Regions from separate parts of the Streptomyces sp. NPDC042336 genome, predicted to be linked through region 2. Evidence: riboswitches for the same ligand, from Rfam matches in the RefSeq annotation. Region 2 holds a riboswitch; the other holds the start of a gene.
What was found. Region 2 has a riboswitch for glycine ahead of gcvP (aminomethyl-transferring glycine dehydrogenase). Riboswitches for the same ligand answer to the same signal wherever they lie in the genome.
Positions count from the first base shown of each region.

Region 1 (6,288 bases), on a different contig from region 2:
CCTACCTACCGCCTGCCTGGTACCGCCGTTCGTGGCTGAAAGGCTAACCCGTTCGGCCCTGAGCCCTACCGTGTGTCACCCCGTGAAGGCGATCCGCCGCAGGGCGTCGGCCGCAGCCCGGTCGAGGACGACCGCGGAGGAGCAGCCCGCGGGCAGGGTGCCTTCGGTCACCGCGCGCAGCAGGCGGGAGTTGGCCGCGCGGTGCCGCAGGAACGCGTACCGCGAGACGCCCCGGCCGCGCTCGCGCTGCCCGGCCAGCGCCTCGTCGGGAGCGACGTCGAGGAGCAGCAGGTGCAGGGTGCCGTCCCGGCGGCGGGCCTCGCGGGCCAGCCAGCCGCGCACCCAGGCCTGGGTGCCGCAGTCGTGCACGACGACGCCCTCGCCGGAGCGCAGGGCGCGGCGCAGCCCCGCGTAGTGGGCGAGGCGGACGAGGGGGCGGTAGAGCGCGTACGGCAGGAAGCGCGGCATGCGGCGGTCCCAGCGGTCGCGGGTGTCCTGGGAGTCGACGCGGCCGCCGCGCACGGTGCGCCGCATCAGCGTGGACTTGCCGCTGCCGGGCAGGCCGGTGATCACCACCAGGTCCCGGGGTCCGAAGAGCAGGGCGTGCGGGCTGCGGCCGTCGCGGTCCCTCAGGTCGCGGACGACGGGTGCGGTCAGTGGGGCGCATGCCTCGGGGGCCGGGGCGGCGGGCTGCTTGGGCAGCGCGAGTCCCGAGGTCGTGGCGTACGCCGTGGTCCTGTTCACCGTGATCGTCCTCCCCTGGGGCGGTACACGAGCACCTCCCCGTCGAGTGTAAAGAGAAGGTAATGCGCGGGTCTCGCGTTTTCGTTCGCTTACTGCCACAAGCCGGTTACAGATCACGGTCTGCCACGGATCGCCCGGGCGTGCAATGATGGCGGCGCCAACTGCATACCGGCCGTTTGAATCCGCGCGGGAGAGTCCCCGGCCGCGCCGGGGCGCCGAAGGAGCAAGTCCCTCCCTTGAATCTCTCAGGCCCCGTTACCGCGCGGGCGAGGCACATCTGAAAAGCGGACCGCCCCCGACGGCGGTCCCACCCAAGGTGCAAGCCCTGATCGCCGTACTGCGGTGGCCGTGGCGAACCTCTCAGGTTCCGATGACAGATGGGGAGGACCGACCTCGCCACGTCCTGTCCTGGGAGACGACCGACCGATGAGCAGTACCGAACCGCGCCGTACCGCGCTCGACGCCACGCATCGCGCGCTGGGCGCGACGATGACCGACTTCGCCGGCTGGGACATGCCCCTGCGCTACGGCTCCGAGCGCGAGGAGCACGTCGCGGTACGCACCCGCGCCGGTCTCTTCGACCTCTCGCACATGGGCGAGATCACCGTCACCGGTCCGCAGGCGGCCGGGCTGCTCGACTTCGCGCTGGTCGGCAACATCGGCAGCGTGAAGCCGGGCCGGGCCCGCTACACCATGATCTGCCGCGAGGACGGCGGCATCCTGGACGACCTGATCGTCTACCGCCTGGGCGACACCGAGTACATGGTGGTCGCCAACGCCTCCAACGCCCAGGTCGTGCTGGACGCGCTGACCGAGCGGGCGGCCGGCTTCGACGCCGAGGTGCGCGACGACCGCGACGCCTACGCGCTGCTCGCCGTGCAGGGCCCCGAGTCCCCCGGCATCCTCGCGTCGCTCACCGACGCCGATCTGGACGGCCTGAAGTACTACGCCGGCCTGCCCGGCACGGTCGCGGGCGTTCCCGCGCTGATCGCGCGTACCGGATACACCGGCGAGGACGGCTTCGAGCTGTTCGTGAAGCCCGAGCACGCCGTCGAACTGTGGGAGGCGCTGACCCGGGCGGGCGAGGGCGCCGGGCTGATCCCGTGCGGTCTGTCCTGCCGGGACACGCTGCGCCTGGAGGCCGGCATGCCGCTGTACGGCAACGAGCTGTCGACCGCGCTGACGCCGTTCGACGCCGGTCTCGGCCGGGTGGTGAAGTTCGAGAAGGAGGGCGACTTCGTCGGGCGTGCCGCCCTGGCCGAGGCCGCCGAGCGTGCCGCCTCCCGGCCGCCCCGCGTCCTGGTCGGCCTGGTCGCCGAGGGCCGCCGGGTCCCGCGCGCCGGGTACCAGGTGGTCGCGGGCGGCGAGGTGATCGGCGAGGTGACCTCCGGCGCCCCGTCCCCGACGCTGGGCAAGCCGATCGCCATGGCGTACGTCGACCCCGCGCACGCGGCTGTCGGCACCGAGGGTGTCGGTGTGGACATCCGGGGCAGCCACGAGCCGTACGAGGTCGTGGCGCTGCCGTTCTACAAGCGCCAGAAGTAGACAGTAGACACGGGGCGCCGCCCCCGCACGGCAGTCCCCTGGGTCACTCAGCACTCCCTCTTCACCCCCTTCACCAGCCACTTCCTCGCGTACAGGAGAATTCAGGCCATGAGCAACCCCCAGCAGCTGCGCTACAGCAAGGAGCACGAGTGGCTGTCGGGCGCCGAGGACGGCGTCTCGACGGTCGGCATCACGGAGCACGCGGCCAACGCGCTCGGTGACGTCGTCTTCGTGCAGCTTCCCGAGGTCGGCGACTCGGTGACCGCGGGCGAGACCTGCGGCGAACTGGAGTCGACCAAGTCCGTCTCCGACCTGTACTCCCCCGTCTCCGGCGAGATCACCGAGGTCAACGAGGACGTCGTCAACGACCCGTCGCTGGTGAACAGCGCCCCCTTCGAGGGCGGCTGGCTGTTCAAGGTGCGGATCTCGGACGAGCCGGCCGACCTGCTCTCCGCCGACGAGTACACCGCCTTCATCGCCGGCTGAGGAGTCCCGACCCCATGTCGCTTCTGAACACACCCCTGCACGAGCTGGACCCGGACGTCGCCGCCGCCGTCGACGCCGAGCTGGACCGCCAGCAGTCCACCCTCGAGATGATCGCCTCGGAGAACTTCGCCCCGGTCGCGGTCATGGAGGCCCAGGGCTCGGTCCTCACCAACAAGTACGCCGAGGGCTACCCCGGCCGCCGCTACTACGGCGGCTGCGAGCACGTCGACGTGGTCGAGCAGATCGCCATCGACCGGGTCAAGGCGCTCTTCGGCGCCGAGCACGCCAACGTGCAGCCGCACTCGGGCGCCCAGGCCAACGCGGCCGCGATGTTCGCGCTGCTCAAGCCCGGCGACACGATCATGGGCCTGAACCTCGCCCACGGCGGGCACCTGACCCACGGCATGAAGATCAACTTCTCCGGCAAGCTCTACAACGTCGTCCCCTACCACGTCGGCGACGACGGCCAGGTGGACATGGCCGAGGTGGAGCGCCTCGCCAAGGAGACCAGGCCGAAGCTGATCGTGGCCGGCTGGTCGGCGTACCCGCGTCAGCTGGACTTCGCCGCGTTCCGCAAGGTCGCGGACGAGGTCGGCGCGTACCTGATGGTCGACATGGCGCACTTCGCCGGCCTGGTCGCGGCGGGCCTGCACCCGAACCCGGTCCCGCACGCCCACGTGGTGACCACCACCACCCACAAGACGCTGGGCGGCCCGCGCGGCGGTGTGATCCTCTCCACGGCCGAGCTGGCCAAGAAGATCAACTCCGCTGTCTTCCCCGGTCAGCAGGGTGGCCCGCTGGAGCACGTGGTGGCCGCCAAGGCCGTCGCCTTCAAGGTCGCCGCGAGCGAGGACTTCAAGGAGCGCCAGGGCCGTACGCTGGAGGGTGCCCGCATCCTTGCCGAGCGCCTGGTGCGGGACGACGCGAAGGCGGCGGGCGTCTCCGTCCTGACCGGCGGCACGGACGTCCACCTGGTCCTGGTGGACCTGCGTGACTCCGAGCTGGACGGTCAGCAGGCCGAGGACCGACTCCACGAGGTCGGCATCACGGTCAACCGCAACGCCGTCCCGAACGACCCGCGTCCGCCGATGGTGACCTCCGGCCTGCGCATCGGTACGCCGGCCCTGGCGACCCGCGGCTTCACCGCCGAGGACTTCGCCGAGGTCGCGGACGTGATCGCCGAGGCGCTGAAGCCGTCCTACGACGCCGACGCCCTCAAGGCCCGGGTGAAGGCCCTGGCCGACAAGCACCCGCTGTACCCGGGTCTGAACAAGTAGACACCACGCCTTCGAGTGGGGCGCCGCACCCGCCACAAGCGGTCCGGCGCCCCGCCCGGAGCACCCCTCCCTCTGCACCACCCCCGTTCTGAGGAGTCCCCGTGGCCATCTCGGTCTTCGACCTGTTCTCGATCGGCATCGGCCCGTCGAGCTCGCACACGGTCGGCCCGATGCGCGCGGCCCGCATGTTCGCCCGCCGCCTGCGCAACGAGGAGCTGCTGGACTCCGTCGCCTCGGTCCGCGCCGAGCTGTACGGCTCGCTCGGCGCCACCGGCCACGGCCACGGCACCCCCAAGGCGGTGCTGCTCGGCCTGGAGGGCGACTCACCGCGCACGGTCGACGTGGAGACGGCCGACGACCGCGTCGAGACGATCAAATCCGCCGGCCGCATCAGCCTCCTCGGCGAGCACGAGATCGCCTTCTCCTACGACGACGACATGGTCCTGCACCGCCGCAAGGCCCTCCCCTACCACGCCAACGGCATGACGCTGTGGGCGTACGACGCCGAGGGCGCCGAGGTGCTGACCAAGACCTACTACTCGGTCGGCGGCGGCTTCGTCGTCGACGAGGACGCGGTGGGCGCGGACCGCATCGTGCTCGACGACACGGTGCTCAAGTACCCCTTCCGCACCGGCGACGAGCTGCTGCGCCTGGCCCGGGAGACGGGCCTGTCCATCTCCGCCCTGATGCTGGAGAACGAGCGGGCCTGGCGCGACGAGGACGAGATCCGCGAGGGCCTGCTGGAGATCTGGCGCGTGATGCAGGCGTGCGTGGAGCGCGGCATGACCCGCGAGGGCATCCTGCCGGGCGGCCTCAAGGTCCGCCGCCGCGCCGCGAACACCGCGCGCAAGCTGCGCTCCGAGGGCGATCCGCTGGCCCTGTCGATGGAGTGGATCACGCTCTACGCGATGGCCGTGAACGAGGAGAACGCGGCCGGCGGCCGGGTCGTCACCGCCCCGACCAACGGCGCGGCCGGCATCATCCCGGCGGTCCTGCACTACTACGTGAACTTCGTCCCCGGCGCCGACGAGGACGGTGTCGTCCGCTTCCTGCTCGCCGCGGGCGCCATCGGCATGCTCTTCAAGGAGAACGCCTCCATCTCCGGCGCCGAGGTCGGCTGCCAGGGCGAGGTCGGCTCCGCCTGCTCGATGGCGGCCGGCGCCCTCGCCGAGGTGCTGGGCGGCACCCCGGAGCAGGTGGAGAACGCCGCCGAGATCGGCATGGAGCACAACCTCGGCCTCACCTGCGACCCGGTCGGCGGCCTGGTCCAGATCCCCTGCATCGAGCGCAACGGCATGGCCGCGGTCAAGGCGGTCACGGCGGCCCGGATGGCGATGCGCGGCGACGGCTCCCACAAGGTGTCCCTCGACAAGGTCATCAAGACCATGAAGGAGACCGGCGCCGACATGTCGGTGAAGTACAAGGAGACGGCCCGGGGCGGGCTGGCGGTCAACATCATCGAGTGCTGAGCGGGCGCCCCGGCCGGGGCGGAGGCGGGCGCCTCCACCGGCGCCTCACCGCCTCGCCGACGCCTCATCGGTGTCTCACATCGTGACATCCACTTTCCGAAAAACAAGACGGCTGAGATCGTTGCAGGGCCCATGTTTCGCACGTGAAAGACCGAGCCATGCCCGCACCAGCCTCCGGCCCAGCACCCAAGACCCCCGTCAACCCCCGGTCGCGGGTCCTCATCGCCAGCCTCATGGGCACGACGATCGAGTTCTACGACTTCTACATCTACGCGACCGCCGCCGTCCTCGTCTTCCCGAAGCTCTTCTTCCCGAGCAGCGACCCCACCACGGCGCTGCTGTCGTCGTTCGCGGTGTTCGGCGCCGCGATGGTCGCCCGGCCGATCGGCGCCGTCTTCTTCGGCCACCTCGGTGACCGGCTCGGCCGCAAGAAGACGCTGGTCGTCTCGCTGCTCACCATGGGCATCGCCACCTTCCTCATCGGCGCCCTGCCCACCTACGCGCAGGCCGGCTGGGTGGCCACCGCGCTGCTCGTGCTGATGCGGCTCGCACAGGGCTTCGCGCTCGGCGGCGAGTGGAGCGGGGCCGCGCTGGTCGCGACCGAGAACGCCCCCCGCGGCAAGCGCGCGCTGTACGGGACCTTCCCGCAGCTGGGCGCCCCGCTCGGCTTCATCATCGGCAACGGCCTGTTCCTGATCATCGGGGCGCTGCTGCCCTCCGACGCCGGCGCCGACCCCACCCAGCCGTCCGAGGCCTTCGCGAGCTGG
Region 1 covers NZ_JBVJEA010000027.1:46,139-52,426, forward strand. The annotation lists gene ACZ6IM_RS35820 (AAA family ATPase) at 76-744, opposite strand; glycine riboswitch at 922-1,015, shown strand; glycine riboswitch at 1,016-1,131, shown strand; gene gcvT (glycine cleavage system aminomethyltransferase GcvT) at 1,171-2,289, shown strand; gene gcvH (glycine cleavage system protein GcvH) at 2,398-2,775, shown strand; gene glyA (serine hydroxymethyltransferase) at 2,790-4,052, shown strand; gene ACZ6IM_RS35840 (L-serine ammonia-lyase) at 4,154-5,521, shown strand; gene ACZ6IM_RS35845 (MFS transporter) at 5,680-6,288, shown strand, end outside.
Region 1: another riboswitch for glycine. It lies ahead of gcvT (glycine cleavage system aminomethyltransferase GcvT); the one in region 2 lies ahead of gcvP (aminomethyl-transferring glycine dehydrogenase).

Region 2 (6,288 bases):
GCAGACCAGGGCACACGCGGAAGCCCGCACCAAGGAGCTGGCGGGGCTGGCGGTGAAGCTGCACGCCGCGTTGGTGCAGACCGCCCTGGGCGTGCGGCTGCCCTGAGGGTCACGGGCCGGATCCTCGCCCGGGCAGACCCGGATCGCCCACCCGATCCCGGCCCGACTACCCAAACGTCCCGGGCACGGCCTAGGGTTGCTGTGTGAACGAGCTCGATGTCGTAGGTGTCCGGGTCGAGATGCCCTCCAACCAGCCGATCGTGCTGCTGCGCGAGGTGGGCGGCGACCGTTACCTTCCCATCTGGATCGGGCCGGGGGAGGCGACGGCGATCGCCTTCGCCCAGCAGGGCATGGCTCCTGCGCGGCCGCTGACCCACGACCTGTTCAAGGACGTGCTGGAAGCCGTCGGCCAGGAGCTCACGGAAGTGCGCATCACCGACCTGCGGGACGGGGTCTTCTACGCCGAGCTGGTCTTCGCGAGCGGGGTCGAGGTCAGTGCCAGGCCGTCCGACGCCATAGCGCTGGCCCTGCGCACCGGTACGCCGATCTACGGCAGTGACACGGTCCTCGACGACGCCGGCATCGCCATTCCGGACGAGCAGGAGGACGAGGTGGAGAAGTTCCGCGAGTTCCTCGACCAGATCTCGCCCGAGGACTTCGGGTCCAGCAACCAGTGAGACGCGGCCCCGTCCGCGCACATCCGGCTAGCCTTTCCCGGGACAGGGCACGGGAAACCACTCGTAGGGTGATTATCACTCGGCGTGCCGAGTGTGGCGATCGTTGACGCACCCTTGGTGACTGCCTACCTTCGAGGAGGCAGGTCAAGGACGGAGGTCGGCGTGAGAATCAGCGGCGACGGTACGGTTGGGGGTGGCCCCGGGCACAGCCTCGGGGCAGGCGGTCCGTACCCGCCCCCGGGCTCCCGGCTGCGCGCGAGCGCGGGGCACGCCCAGCACGGTGGCGCGGCCGATCCCGGTCCGCAGCGACCGGCAGCGGTGCCGACCAGCGGAGGGGCGACGTCCATGGCGTCCGAGCAGATCGGCTATCGCGGCCCTACGGCCTGCGCGGCCGCCGGCATCACCTACCGGCAACTCGACTACTGGGCCCGTACGGGCCTCGTCGAGCCCAGCGTGCGGCCCGCGCACGGATCCGGAACGCAGCGCCTGTACAGCTTCCGCGACGTGGTCGTGCTGAAGATCGTCAAGCGCTTCCTGGACACCGGAGTGTCCCTGCAGAACATCCGCACCACCGTCCAGCACCTCAGGGAGCGCGGCTTCCGCGACCTCGAGCGGATGACGCTGATGAGCGACGGCGCCACCGTCTACGAGTGCACCTCGCCCGACGAGGTGCACGCCCTGCTCCAGGGCGGCCAGGGCGTCTTCGGGATCGCCGTCGGCGTGGTGTGGCGGGACGTGGAGAGCGCGCTGTCCCAGCTGCACGGGGAGCGGATCGACACGGGGGAGACCCTGGTCGGGCACAATCCGGCCGACGAGCTGGCCCGGCGGCGGAACAACCGGGCGGTCTGATCCCCGCCGCGCCGCGGGTTCCGTCCTGCCGGCGAGGGCGGGATTGTCAGTGGCGTAGGGCAGCATCGGAGATGTGAGAACCGCGCCCACGATCCTGCATCTCGACATGGATGCCTTCTTCGCCTCGGTGGAGCAGGCATCCAAGCCGAGCCTGCGCGGGAAGGCCGTGGTGGTGGGCGGCCTCGGACCGCGCGGCGTGGTCGCCACCTGCTCGTACGAGGCGCGGGTGTTCGGGGTGCACTCCGCGATGCCCATGGGCCAGGCCCGACGGCTCGCGCCGCATGCCGCCTACCTCGTTCCGCGCTTCGAGCTGTACCGGTCGATCAGCGAGCAGGTGATGCGGCTGCTGCGGGAGCTGTCGCCGCTGGTGGAGCCGCTGAGCCTGGACGAGGCATTCGTGGACCTGGAGGCCGGCGGGGCGGCCCGGGACGCGGAGTCGGCGCGACTGGCCGGGGTGAGGCTGCGCACGGCCATCCGCACCGTCACCGGCCTCACCGGGTCGGTGGGGCTCGCCGCCTCCAAGATGCTCGCCAAGATCGCCTCCGAGCAGGCCAAGCCCGACGGACTGGTGCTCATCCCGCCGGGGACGGAGCGGGCCATGCTGGGGCCGATGACGGTGCGCACGCTGCCCGGCGTGGGACCGGCCACGGGGGACCATCTGCGACGGGCCGGGATCACCACGGTCGGCGAGATCGCCGAGGCGGGCGAGGACGAGCTGGTGCGGTTGCTGGGCAAGGCGCACGGCCACGCCCTGTACGCCATGGCGCTGGCGCGGGACGAGCGGCCCGTGGTGGCCGAGCGGGAGACCAAGTCCGTGTCGGTCGAGGACACCTACGACGTGGACATCCACGACCGGGTGCGGGTCGGCGTCGAGGTGGGACGGCTCGCGGACCGCTGCGTGCGGCGACTGCGCGCCTCCGGCCTGTCCGGGCGGACCATCGTGCTCAAGGTGCGCAGATACGACTTCTCCACCCTGACCCGCTCCGAGACCCTGCGCGGGCCCACCGACGACCCCGCGGTGGTGCGCGAGGCGGCCGCCAGACTGCTGGACTCGGTGGACACCACGGGCGGCGTGCGTCTGCTCGGGGTGGGTGTCAGCGGGCTGGCCGACTACACCCAGGAGGACCTGTTCGCCCAGGCGGCGGGGGACCGGGCCGCGGAACTGGCCGAGGAGCCCGAGACCGAGCCCGCCGAGGAGCACAGCCCCCCGCCCGCCGAGCGCCGGTGGCCGGCGGGGCACGACGTGCGGCACACGGAGCTGGGGCACGGCTGGGTGCAGGGCAGCGGCCTCGGGCGGGTCACCGTGCGGTTCGAGACGCCGTACTCGGGGGTCGGGCGGGTGCGGACCTTTCCGGTGGACGACCCGGAGCTGACCCCCGCGGACCCGCTGCCGCTGGTCGCCGCGGCGGAGGGCGAGGCGGGTCAGCCCTCGTCGCCGCCCTTGCCCTTGCCGGCCAGCTTGCCGAAGTCGTGGTCGGGAGGCGGGGGAGCGGCCGCCACGTCCAAGCCGTAGTGGTGGTAGAGCTGCAGTTCCTGTTCCGGCGAGAGGTGGCGGCCGACGCCGAAGTCGGGTGCCTCCTTGATCAGCGCCCGGTCGAAGGGCACGCGCAGGGTGCCGTCGACCAGCTCGCTGGGCTCCAGGGGGACGAAGGCGTCCCTGCTGAAGAGACCGGTCCGTATCGCCGCCCACTCCGGGACGCCGGTGGCATCGTCGAGGTAGACCTCGTCCACGGTGCCGATCCTGGTGCCGTCGCGGTCGAACGCCTTGCGGCCGATCAGGTTCCGCGGATCGATGTCAGTACGCACGGGGCCCTCCACTTGATCGCACCACTGGGCCGCACTGGGGTCGCACACCAGCCGCCTAATCATCCGTAAGTACTACAAAAGAGCAGAAGTGGCCGGTCGGCCACTCGAACTCCGTGCGGCGGCCTCGCTGGTACGCTGGCAAACGGCTGCTGACCCCGCGCGGGAGAGTCCTCCGGACACCATCGGAGGCGCCGAAGGAGCAAATCCTCCCCGGAATCTCTCAGGCTCACGTACCGCACGGACGAGGTCACTCTGGAAAGCAGGGCGGGTGTCGACGGCGTCCGCTCTCACCGACGGTGAAAGCCGGGAGAGCCCCAGGGCTCGCCCGGTGAAGCTCTCAGGTTGAGATGACAGAGGGGGAGGCCGTCCGGGTACCCGCGCCGTGGTGCCCCTCGAAGGTCGTCAGACCAGGAGGCCTCCGCAATGACCGCCCACCGCACTCCGCTCTCCGAACTCGAACAGGCCATGCCGTTCGAGCAGCGCCACATCGGCCCCGACCACGAGGCCAGGGCCAAGATGCTCGCGCAGGTCGGTTACGGTTCGCTCGACGAACTGACGGCCGCCGCGGTGCCGGATGTGATCAAGAACGCCGACGCGCTCGACCTGCCGGGCGCGCGCTCCGAGGCCGAGGTGCTGGCCGAGCTGCGCTCCCTGGCCGACCGCAACCAGGTCCTCGACTCCATGATCGGCCTCGGCTACTACGGCACCTTCACCCCGCCGGTCATCCTGCGCAACGTCATGGAGAACCCGTCCTGGTACACGGCGTACACGCCGTACCAGCCGGAGATCTCCCAGGGCCGTCTCGAAGCCCTGCTGAACTTCCAGACCATGGTCGCCGAGCTGACCGGCCTGCCCACCTCCGGAGCTTCGCTGCTCGACGAGGGCACCGCCGCCGCCGAGGCGATGGCCCTGTCGCGGCGCATGGGCAAGAACAAGAAGGGTCTGTTCCTGGTCGACGCGGACGCGCTGCCGCAGACCGTCGCCGTGATACGGACCCGTGCCGAGCCGACCGGCGTCGAGGTCGTCGTCGCCGACCTGAGCGAGGGCATCCCGGCCGAGATCGCCGAGCGGGAGATCAACGGCGTCCTGATCCAGTACCCGGGCGCCTCCGGAGCCGTCCGCGACATCAAGCCGGTGATCGACCGGGCGCACGAGCTCGGCGCGCTCGTCACCGTCGCCGCCGACCTGCTCGCCCTCACGCTGCTCACCTCGCCCGGCGAGCTGGGCGCGGACATCGCCGTCGGCACCACCCAGCGCTTCGGCGTGCCGATGGGCTTCGGCGGGCCGCACGCCGGCTACATGGCCGTGCACGAGAAGTTCGCCCGCAGCCTCCCCGGCCGCCTGGTCGGCGTCTCCGTGGACGCCGACGGCAACAAGGCCTACCGCCTGGCCCTGCAGACCCGTGAGCAGCACATCCGCCGGGAGAAGGCCACCAGCAACATCTGCACCGCGCAGGTGCTGCTCGCCGTCATGGCCGGCATGTACGCCGTCTACCACGGCCCCGAGGGCCTGCGGGCCATCGCCCGGCGCACCCACCGGTACGCCACGGTCACCGCGGCCGGTCTCGCCGAGGGCGGCGTCGAGATCGTCCACGGCTCCTACTTCGACACCGTCACCGCGCGGGTGCCCGGCCGGGCCGACGCGATCGTCCACGCCGCCCGCGAGAACGGCATCAACCTCCGGCTCGTCGACGCCGACCACGTGTCGTTCGCCTGTGACGAGACCACCACGCGCGCCCAGGTCGGCGGGGTGTGGAACGCCTTCGGCGTCGAGGGCGACGTCGAGGCGCTGGACGCGGCGACCGGGGAGTCGCTGCCCGAGGCACTGCTGCGCACCGACGACTTCCTGACCCACCCCGTCTTCCACCAGCACCGCTCCGAGACCGCGATGCTGCGTTACCTGCGCCGCCTCGCCGACCGGGACTACGCGCTGGACCGCGGCATGATCCCGCTGGGCTCCTGCACCATGAAGCTCAACGCGACCACCGAGATGGAGCCGGTCACCTGGCCCGAGTTCGGCGCGCTGCACCCCTTCGCGCCCGCCGATCAGGCGCAGGGCTACCTGACCCTCATCCGCGAGTTGGAGGAGCGGCTCGCCGAGGTCACCGGGTACGACAAGGTCTCGCTCCAGCCGAACGCGGGGTCGCAGGGCGAGTTCGCCGGACTGCTCGCCGTGCGCGGCTACCACCGTGCCAACGGCGACGACCAGCGCACCGTCTGCCTCATCCCGTCCTCCGCGCACGGCACCAACGCCGCCAGCGCCGTGATGGCCGGCATGAAGGTCGTCGTCGTCAAGACGGCCGAGGACGGCGAGATCGACGTCGAGGACCTGCGCGCCAAGATCGAGAAGCACCGCGACGAGCTGGCCGTGCTGATGATCACCTACCCGTCCACGCACGGCGTGTTCGAGGAGCACGTGGCGGACATCTGCGCGCGGGTGCACGACGCGGGCGGCCAGGTCTACGTCGACGGCGCCAACCTGAACGCCCTGGTCGGCCTCGCCAAGCCCGGGCACTTCGGCGGCGACGTCTCCCACCTGAACCTGCACAAGACCTTCTGCATCCCGCACGGCGGCGGCGGTCCCGGCGTCGGCCCGGTGGCCGTACGGTCGCACCTGGCGCCGTACCTGCCCAACCACCCGCTGCAGCCGGCGGCCGGTCCGCAGACCGGCGTCGGCCCGATCTCGGCGGCCCCGTGGGGCTCGGCCGGGATCCTGCCGATCTCCTGGTCGTACGTCCGGCTGATGGGCGGCGAGGGCCTCAAGCGGGCCACGCAGGTGGCCGTGCTGTCCGCGAACTACATCGCCAAGCGCCTGGAGCCGCACTTCCCGGTGCTGTACACGGGTCCGGGCGGGCTGGTCGCGCACGAGTGCATCATCGACCTGCGCCCGCTGACCAAGGCGACCGGTGTGAGCGTCGACGACGTCGCCAAGCGGCTGATCGACTACGGCTTCCACG
Region 2 covers NZ_JBVJEA010000002.1:697,148-703,435, reverse strand. The annotation lists gene ftsR (transcriptional regulator FtsR) at 1-106, shown strand, start outside; gene ACZ6IM_RS08660 (bifunctional nuclease family protein) at 204-677, shown strand; gene ACZ6IM_RS08655 (MerR family transcriptional regulator) at 840-1,526, shown strand; gene ACZ6IM_RS08650 (DNA polymerase IV) at 1,600-3,039, shown strand; gene ACZ6IM_RS08645 (PRC-barrel domain-containing protein) at 2,949-3,332, opposite strand; glycine riboswitch at 3,483-3,578, shown strand; gene gcvP (aminomethyl-transferring glycine dehydrogenase) at 3,756-6,288, shown strand, end outside.